Regions from separate parts of the Levilactobacillus sp. FUA 3915 genome, predicted to be linked through region 1. Evidence: riboswitches for the same ligand, from Rfam matches in the RefSeq annotation. Region 1 holds a riboswitch; each other region holds the start of a gene.

What was found. Region 1 has a riboswitch for thiamine pyrophosphate ahead of ACEPST_RS04055 (ABC transporter permease). Riboswitches for the same ligand answer to the same signal wherever they lie in the genome.
Region 2: another riboswitch for thiamine pyrophosphate. It lies ahead of thiM (hydroxyethylthiazole kinase); the one in region 1 lies ahead of ACEPST_RS04055 (ABC transporter permease).
Region 3: another riboswitch for thiamine pyrophosphate. It lies ahead of ACEPST_RS09240 (ECF transporter S component); the one in region 1 lies ahead of ACEPST_RS04055 (ABC transporter permease).
Region 4: another riboswitch for thiamine pyrophosphate. It lies ahead of thiW (energy coupling factor transporter S component ThiW); the one in region 1 lies ahead of ACEPST_RS04055 (ABC transporter permease).

What each region holds. Positions count from the first base shown of each region.
Region 1 covers NZ_CP168704.1:828,358-830,558, forward strand. Annotated here, with positions in the region: gene ACEPST_RS04050 (hypothetical protein) at 100-237, opposite strand; TPP riboswitch at 1,102-1,207, shown strand; gene ACEPST_RS04055 (ABC transporter permease) at 1,267-2,019, shown strand; gene ACEPST_RS04060 (ABC transporter substrate-binding protein) at 2,016-2,201, shown strand, end outside.
Region 2 covers NZ_CP168704.1:1,516,615-1,518,815, forward strand. Annotated here, with positions in the region: gene ACEPST_RS07130 (oxidoreductase) at 6-836, shown strand; TPP riboswitch at 884-988, shown strand; gene thiM (hydroxyethylthiazole kinase) at 1,195-1,983, shown strand.
Region 3 covers NZ_CP168704.1:1,988,102-1,990,302, reverse strand. Annotated here, with positions in the region: gene ACEPST_RS09245 (D-alanyl-D-alanine carboxypeptidase family protein) at 1-915, opposite strand, end outside; TPP riboswitch at 1,137-1,226, shown strand; gene ACEPST_RS09240 (ECF transporter S component) at 1,313-1,873, shown strand.
Region 4 covers NZ_CP168704.1:990,914-993,114, reverse strand. Annotated here, with positions in the region: gene ACEPST_RS04830 (hypothetical protein) at 1-752, opposite strand, end outside; TPP riboswitch at 884-982, shown strand; gene thiW (energy coupling factor transporter S component ThiW) at 1,055-1,564, shown strand; gene ACEPST_RS04820 (filamentation induced by cAMP protein fic) at 1,637-2,201, opposite strand, start outside.

The DNA of each region.
Region 1 (2,201 bases):
TAAGCGTTTTCTTTTTAGACGAATAAAAACGAGGCCACCTTTGACGGTTAGCCTCGTGTAAATATCTTTGAACTAGTATCAGAGTGACGCCTCAAATTATTATTTGAGAGAAGTCCCTTTAGTCTGCAATGAGTTTACATCCAAGTCCAGTTGGATTTTTTCTTTCAGCATGTCTGTCTTAACGTTATCGTCCTGCATATATTCTGCAATCAAGTCATCAACATAGGCTTTTTCCACCAGATTTCCCTCCCATATCAAGCAGATTCTTACCGAGTAATATATCACACGTGGTGGTATCCAATACACTATTAGACTCAACAAAACCAAAGAGTCCGTCCGGTTTTGGGGGCTAAACCAGTCTTAGCCGCAGAGCTGGGGAAAATGAGCCAGTCGTGGAAGTGACCAGAGGCGCGCCAAGGTGACCAGCTGTGTCGATGGTCTTAGCTGAGCGGTTTTTCTCAGCTTAGACCATGGGACAACCTTTGAGACCGCCCCTCAGGCCCAAAGTTTAGGTGGAAGCCCGCTCTTTGGCTGGAACCGGCCCCACAGCAGGGCACCTTGAGCTCACCGCCGGGAACGGACGAGACCAGGCTCATTTTCCCCATCCCGGAGGCGAACCCAACGACTAGTTTAGACCCCAAACCAAAAAGGAACCTCGCATGCGCGAAGCCCCCCCAATCTCAGCTCAGAACCCGCCAGTCACGTTGATGGTAGTCACTAGACACGGTCCACAATTTCTCTGATAAAGCTGAGTAACCAAGTCACGTCATAACTTTAGCCATGACTTTGGATTCATTTTACGATACTCGCCGCCAGCACTCCCGTAGAGTCATTCGGTTAGCTTGGCCAGCAAATTAAGGGGAACGACTGGTTAAGTGTCAAACGATTTTAGTCTCGGACATTTTGCCCCATCGCTACGAAAGATTGCGACCGTTTGCCTGCCAAAATTGCGTGATTTTAATTTCACATCCTCGGACAAAGCCTTTCATACCACGGGATTGGCGCCTAAAAATCACCACAATCAAATTTCGTAGGATTCACTTTGGGACAAGTAAATTGAGTTGTTCCGGTAGAATTGCCATGCTATACTAAGTCCAACTTAAAAAGTTTCTGGGGATACCGTTAAACGGCACGAGAGTAAGTTGTGAACTTTGACCCATTGAACCTGTCAGCTAACACTGGCGCAGGGAGAAACGCGCGGATGCTCTATCCAGGCGGACTTACTCCCCCGGATGGGGCTTTTTTAGTGAAGAAAGGTGGTTTTACATGAAACGCAAGCTATACCCGCTGGGCAGCCTGGTCCTGCTGTTGGCCGCTTGGCAACTCGCGGTCACCCTCCTGCACACACCGGCGTTCATTTTACCCAGTCCGGTGGCCGTGAGTCAGGCGCTGGTGGCGGACGGGCCTGGTCTCCTGCAAAATTCGTGGGTGACTTTATATGAATCCATGATTGGCTTGGGTATCGCCTGCCTGTTAGCCTTCTGTACGGCGTTGGTCATGGACCGCTGGCAACTCCTATACCAGTCATTTTACCCGCTGCTGGTCATCTCACAAACCCTGCCCGTCATGGTGCTGGGTCCCTTGCTGAGCCTGTGGTTTGGCTTTGGCATGGCGCCCAAGATTATTCTGGTCGTTCTCATGAGTTACTTTCCCATCATTGTGGCCTTCTCGGAGGCGCTGGGAAAGGTCTCCGGTGAGCAGATTCGCTTTCTCCAGACCATGGGGGCCAAAAGCTGGCAAGTCTACCGGCTCCTGAAGATTCCACAAGGCATGCAGGGATTCTTCGCTGGCTTGCGAATCGCCGCCACCTACTGCGTCAGCGGCGCCATCATCGGGGAATGGCTGAGCGCCGAGGCGGGGCTGGGCTACTACATGATCCGCGTGAAGAACGGCTACCAAATCGATAAGGTCTTCGCCGCCATTCTCTGCGTGATTGTGCTGAGTTTAGGGTTAAACATCGTGACGCGCATTTTTCAAAAATTATATTATAAAACATTCATCCAAGGGAGATTATCATGAAATTAACGAAGCTTTGGTTCCTGGTGCCACTATTACTTTCACTGACAGCCTGTGGTAATGCTAAAAATCAATCGTCTGATTCTAAATCTGCTAAGAAATTGACCGATGTGTCAATCGTCCTCGACTACGTGCCCAATACCAATCACACGGGGCTGTACGTGGCGAAGGACAAGGGCTACTTT
Region 2 (2,201 bases), 690 kb from region 1:
ATTTTATGAGAAAAGTGGCTTTAGTGACTGGTGCCTCATCCGGCATCGGCAATGCGATTGCCCGCAGCCTGCACCGTAACGGCGTGATCGTTTACGCCGGTGCGCGGCGGGTCAACCGAATGAATGATTTAGACGATTTGGGCATCACCACGTTGGCATTAGATGTGACGGACCCCATTAGCGTGGAAAACGTGGTCGACCGCATCGTGAGCGAAACCGGGCGGGTCGATATTTTAGTGAACAACGCCGGTTATGGCCTGATGGGGGCGCTCGAAGACGTTCCCATGGACCAAGCTCGTGACCAATTTGACGTGAACTTATTTGGGGCGGCGCGGTTGATTCAGTCCGTTCTGCCAATGATGCGGCAACAGCATAGCGGTCGGATCATTAACATTACCTCGGTGGACGGCAAGGTGGCGCAACCACTGGCTAGTTGGTACGTGGCGTCCAAATTTGCGCTCGAAGGCCTTTCCGATGCGTTGCGGCTGGAACTGAAGCCGTTGGGCATTGACACGGTGGTCATCGAACCCGGGGCCATCCAATCCGAGTGGGCCGACATTGCGGCGACCCATCTGCGGGAGACTTCGGCGCAGGGCCCATACCAGGAGACGGCGGACCGGGCGGCGGCCATTTTAAGCGCGGTCAAACGGTTCTCCAGCAAGCCACAGGTGATTGCCAGACTAGTCGACCGGGCGGCGTTATCCCGGCGGCCGAAGACGCGGTACCATGCCGGCTCCGGCAGTCAAATTTTGGTCGCGCGGCGGTTCTTGTCGGACAAGACGATTGACCGGTTGTGGCGGGTCATTGGTGAAGCAGCACAACGAATTACCCACTAATACGAGTGACGTTGCCCTGTTGTGGAAACCTGTTATACTTAACTTAACTAGAACACTAGGGGTGTCCACGACTGGGCTGAGATGCGGGTGACCGCGATCCCTTGGAACCTGTCAAGTTCAGACTTGCGGAGGGAATGTGTCGTGGCACCCAGACGGGCCACCAGTTCACCTCGATGTGAGCCGGTGACCCTTTTTATTTGGCCTATCAGTTAGTTAACCACCGGACCGATGCGGGTTAAGAAGTCATCAAATAACTTGACTACCTGGTATTCTAGACCTAACTAGTGGCTGAAATATCAGCCCGGAGCATCAACCGATCACAGGTAAAGTCAGCGGCGTTAATCAAGGGAGGACAATCATGAAAGTTACCTTGTTAGATGAATTGCGAGCTAAGAACCCCATTGTTTTCAACGTTTCCAACTTCGTCACCGTCCAGGACGTGGCCAACGGTATCAACGCGATTGGCGCGTCGCCCATCATGTCCGAGGAAGTGGCGGAGGCCGACGAAATGGTTGGGCTCGCTGGGGCCGTTTGCCTGAATTTGGGAGCGGTTACCTCTACCCAAATCACGCAGATTCGGGCGGTCGGGCAGTCGGCTAACCGGCAACAGCGGCCACTGGTCATCGATCCAGTGGCGGTTGGCGCCGTGAAATACCGGATGCAGATGGCGACCGGCCTCCTGAATGATTTTCACCCGGACGTGATTCGCGGTAATGCCGGTGAAATTGCGGCGCTGGCAGGCATTGACTGGCAGGCCAAGGGCATCGATGCGGGTGAGGGCACTGGTGATATCGAAGCCATCGCCAAGGCCTGCGCTCAGAAATTAGCGTGCGTGGTCATCCTGTCCGGCCCAACCGACGTCATCACCGACGGCACCCAGGCGGTCAAGGTCAAAAACGGCACGTCCTTGTTCCAGGTCCACGTGGGGTCTGGCGACATGCTGTCGAGCATCGTGGCGGCTTTCTGCGCGGTCACGGACGATTACTATGAAGCAGCGCAAACGGCCTGCCTGGTCTTCGCGGCCACGGGCCAACTGGTCCACGACGCCACGCCAAACCTGGGTGCGGGCACGTTCATCATGAAACTCCTAGACGCCCTGCAAACGACTACGGTTGCGGACATTGAGGGCATCGCCGACTTTGCGTAAAAGAACCAGGGATTCACAAGTACCACAGAAAAAGCATTGAGTGGCTAAAGCCATGAGGGTGGCAAACATCAAGAAGTAAAACCAAGCAAAGACTGGCTGTTCGGGCTCGGCTTGTGTCAGCCGGAGGGATAATGAAAATGGGCTCAGCAGTGGGATTTCCTGATGAAATCAGGAAATGGCGTCTTTGAAACGCGGGCTTGGCGGTTCAAAGCGAGTCC
Region 3 (2,201 bases), 1.2 Mb from region 1:
AATCTTGCCATCCTTTAAGATACGGGGGTAGCTGGTGATCAGGTGCCGGGCAATAATGGCAACGTCCTTAGCGGAAACCTTGTTGGCGTTGGCCTTACCGTAGCCGTAACCGAACCGCCGCAGGTCGCTGTTTTCCAGACCGGAAGCTGAAACGAAGTGGGCCTTACCCAATTTCCAGGACTTGGCTTGGGCGTTCATCTTCTTGATAAACTTGCCGTTACTGCCGCTGACCCATTTGCCCAGCGCGATAGCGGAGTTGTTGGACGAATCCAGGAATGCCGCGTAGTACAGTTGCTTGACGGTGTAGCTATGATTCAATTTGAAATGGAAGCCCCCACAGTCGGCACTCCGGCTCATGGAAACCAAGCCACGGCTGGTAATCTTGACCTTGTGATTCCAGTTGCTGGTCTTGCCATCAACCTTCTTCAAAGCCAGATATAACGTCATTAATTTAGAAACGGACGCGATGGGCCGTGCGGTGTTGGCGTTCTTGGACCAAACGACCTTCCCCGTCTTGGCGTTCATGGCAACCGCCGCCTTGGCCTTGGTCAAGACAAATGGCGCCTTCCCCTTCTTCAGGTAGCCGTGCCAAACCCAGCCCTTCACACTATTCTTGCTGTTCTTGACGTAGAAATAAACGCCGGTCGACTTGCCATGCTTCAGCGTCGCCTGCTTCGTGGCGTACCACGTCGTGTGCGGGTGGGTCGTTAGGTTGCTGACCTTACGGGTGTGGGCTTTGTTATAAATGGCTCCCTTGGCATGTTTCTTGTGGTAGGCCGTCTTCTTAATGGTTTTCGTGCTGACCGTTTTGTAGGCTGAAGCAGCGTTGGCAGGCACGACAGCGCTGATAGTGCCGCCGACCGTTAAGGCCACGGCAAACGCCATCAGGCCGCGTTTCATATGTAAATTTCTCATGAGTTAAATCCTTCCTATCGTATAATAATTAAGATAACCAACTATTAGAATAGCACTCTTGCCCCGCAACGGATAGCCCGATTAACCGCTTTAGACGTGAAATATCCCGGTCGTAACGAAATTGTAAAAAACGTTTCCATCCTGAATAAATCAACGACTAGGCACGATTATTTTGGGCAATGGTTGCATTTACCCAGCAAATTAGTTACGCTAGAGTCAATCAAATACGACTGGGGTGCCTCACGGCTGAGATCAAACCCATTGAACCTGCTCTGGTTAATACCAGCGAAGGGATGCGTACTTTTATGCTGTCAATGAACCCCACTAAGCACTTTCTTAGTGGGGATTTTTTTCACAATAGACTCCCCTGTCAAAAAATTCTAGGAGGCATCGGGTTATGAAGGCTTGGCATATTAGAGATATTATTTTGGTCACAATTTTAGCAATTTTTATGGGGGTTATTTTCTGGGTCATTAATCCCGTTTACACGTTATTGGCAGCGGCCCTCGCCCCATTTGGGCTCCAACCCCTGGCTAACGAAATTTTGCTGGGTGTCTGGGTCATGGCGGGTCCCCTGGCCGGCTTTATCATCCGGATTCCAGGGGCGGCCACGCTGGGCGAATTTCTCGGCGCCGTTGTGGAAATGTTCCTGGGCGGCATCTGGGGCGCTAGCACGCTGATTTCCGGCGCCGTGCAAGGACTGGGCGCTGAAATTGGCTTCGCCGCCATGCGCTACAAGAAATACAATTGGGTCACGCTGGTTCTGACCGCGCTGACCACCACGATTGTCACCTTCGCCTGGGACCTGGTCCGCAGTGGGTACTCCGCTTACCACTTTGGTTTCCTGATTCTCCTGTTCGCGGTCCGTTTCTGCTCGGTCTTCCTCTTCGGTGGCGTCTTAACCAAGCTGATCACCAACCTACTAGCCCGCGCGCACGTCTTACCAAACGTCAAATAACGGTTGATTTTACCATGCGCTTTACCGGGAAAAGAAAATTGACCGGAACGCTGGGGGCAGGACGGCTTAAACCTCGGCTGAGCCAATTTTCTTTTCCCTCACGGCCGGCACTGTCTGCACCCCAATCAATCATTCTTGAACAATTTTCTCATCCTATTATCCATCCAATCTCTGACCGCACCAAGGGTCAAAGATTACCCAACCGAACACAAGCTTAACAGCTTCGATACCAAATTAATCACAGCTAACTCACGACCACCCACCACAAGGTGAAGGTGGCCCTGAATCCCGTAACCACCAACGTTGCTGGTTACCGCCGTATCAGCCG
Region 4 (2,201 bases), 160 kb from region 1:
CTCGCCGTTGGGTATAAAACGTAGGTCGTATCGTGGTTGGCAACTAGTGCCTTCTCGACGCTGGCGACGATTTTGAGGCCCAGTTGGCCCTTGCCCATCGTTTCCAATTTGGCGTTGTGATGCTGGGGGTCAATCGCCGCTGCTAGATTTGTGATAGCTGGGAGATTGACCGTCGTAATTTTCTCGGCGTCTAAGTTCTTGATCCGCACAAGCTGGATGACGGCGGCCATGGACATTTGGTCGGGCGTCAGGTGATTAGACATGTAGTAATCGTACATCATTGCGAGGTGGTTATTGTTTTCGTAACCATCCTTTTGTAACTGCTTAATGACAAAAAGATTGAGCTGATTCTGGTCAGTAGTGTTCAGGGCCGTTGATAGGCTGAGTCCATCGGTAGCGAGCACTTGCTTGCGGTAAGTCCCGGACTTTAGAAAGCCGTGCCAGACCCAACCCGCAGTCCGTTTGTTCTTACTGACCACGTAGTAGTAACGGGCCACGTGCGTGCCGTGCTGGAGTAGCGCCGTCTTTTGGGCGACCCAGGTCGTGTGCGGAAAGTATTTCGTATTATGTAATTTGGCCGTGTGCTGTTGATTCCACAAATAGTGCGTCTGAGTATCCCGGTTATGGTAGTAGGATGGCCGCGACAGGCTGTAGCTGTCGGTCGTCACGTACTGGCTCGCGTGCGCGGCAGTAGGCCATATTAGAATGGCAGACAGTGTTAAAACAGTTAAGATAACGATCTTTTTGAACATATAATCCCCTCCACTGCCTAGTATACCAGTCTGCCGTTTGATGTGAGAGATAATCCAATTAACGTTCAATCAGTCCAGCATATTATGAGTTGCTTTTGAATTTTACACCCGGTATAGTCGGGATTAACTGAAAAAGACACTAGGGGTGCCAGTCGGCTGAGATGGACACGTGCCAATCCCTTTGAACCTGTTGAGCTAAGACTCGCGTAGGAAAGAGGTCGGTCTGCTGGAAATGCCAGGGGAGCCGTCGTCGTGGGGAACGGGGACTTTTTTGGTAAATTTGCAGTAGGAGTGTGACGAGGATGTCCAAGAAAGTGTATCCGATAACGCTGACCGCCATGTTGGTGGCGTTGGCCGTGATTGGTGGGAGTGTGTTTTCCTTTACGATTGGGGTCGCCAAGGTTGCCCCGGTTCAGCATTTGATCGACGTGGTCTCTGGCGTTTTGTTGGGACCGTGGTGGGCTTTGGCGCAGGCATTTTTGACCTCGGTGATTCGCAATATCATGGGGACTGGCACAGTGTTGGCCTTTCCTGGCAGTATGATTGGCGCGTTTCTTAGCGGCTGGCTCTTCCAGAAAACGGGGAAGCTCCTAGCCGGCGTCTGCGGGGAACTACTGGGGTCGGGCGTGATTGGTGCCTTCGTGGCCTATCCCATGGCCGCTTGGTTGATGGGGACGACCGGGGCCGTCTGGCTGTTTCTACCCAGTTTCTTCATGAGCGCCTTGGTCGGGGTTATCTTGGCTTACGCGCTCTTGAAGAGCATGTGGTCGACCGTGATTGCACCACGATTGGATAAGCTTCAGGGCAAGTAAATGGGTGCAAAAAAGAGTCTGGGACAGACAAAACCCCAGACTCGATTTTTGTGTCCCCACTCTTGCCGTATCTTAAGCTAAATCGAGTCCGTGAATGCAATTAGCGTACAACCAGTCTTTCAGTTGTCGACCGTCATTAGTTTCGTAAAATGGCGCTAACAACTCGTTAAAGGTTTCCAATTGCTGTTCGTTGACGGTGATGATACCGACACCCATGGGAATAGCTAGATAGTTGATGGTCAAGAATGCTGTACGCTTATTTCCGTCCCAGTAAAACTGATTACGCATCATCAACAGCAATAGATCCAGCAAGCATTCAGTCTGTGTTTTGTCTTGCGCTAAAGTTACGTTGATCAGCTCCGGAACTTGGTCTGCAACTGGAATGTCTGGGACGTATTCCGTATCATCTAACGTAACATTGACTGTACGGATATGACCGTGGTCAAGCGAATCAGCTTGGGCGACCAAGCGATTGATCTCATTGCTGATAGCCAGTGAATAGGGGGCCTGATTGTCGATAGCGAATTGCCAACCGCGTTTTAAATTAACGATAGTGGTGATGTCGTCCGTTGAGATGCCAGACACTGACATCCCTTCAACAATGGTCCGCGTCTGAGGTAACGTGGCATGCGTGCCT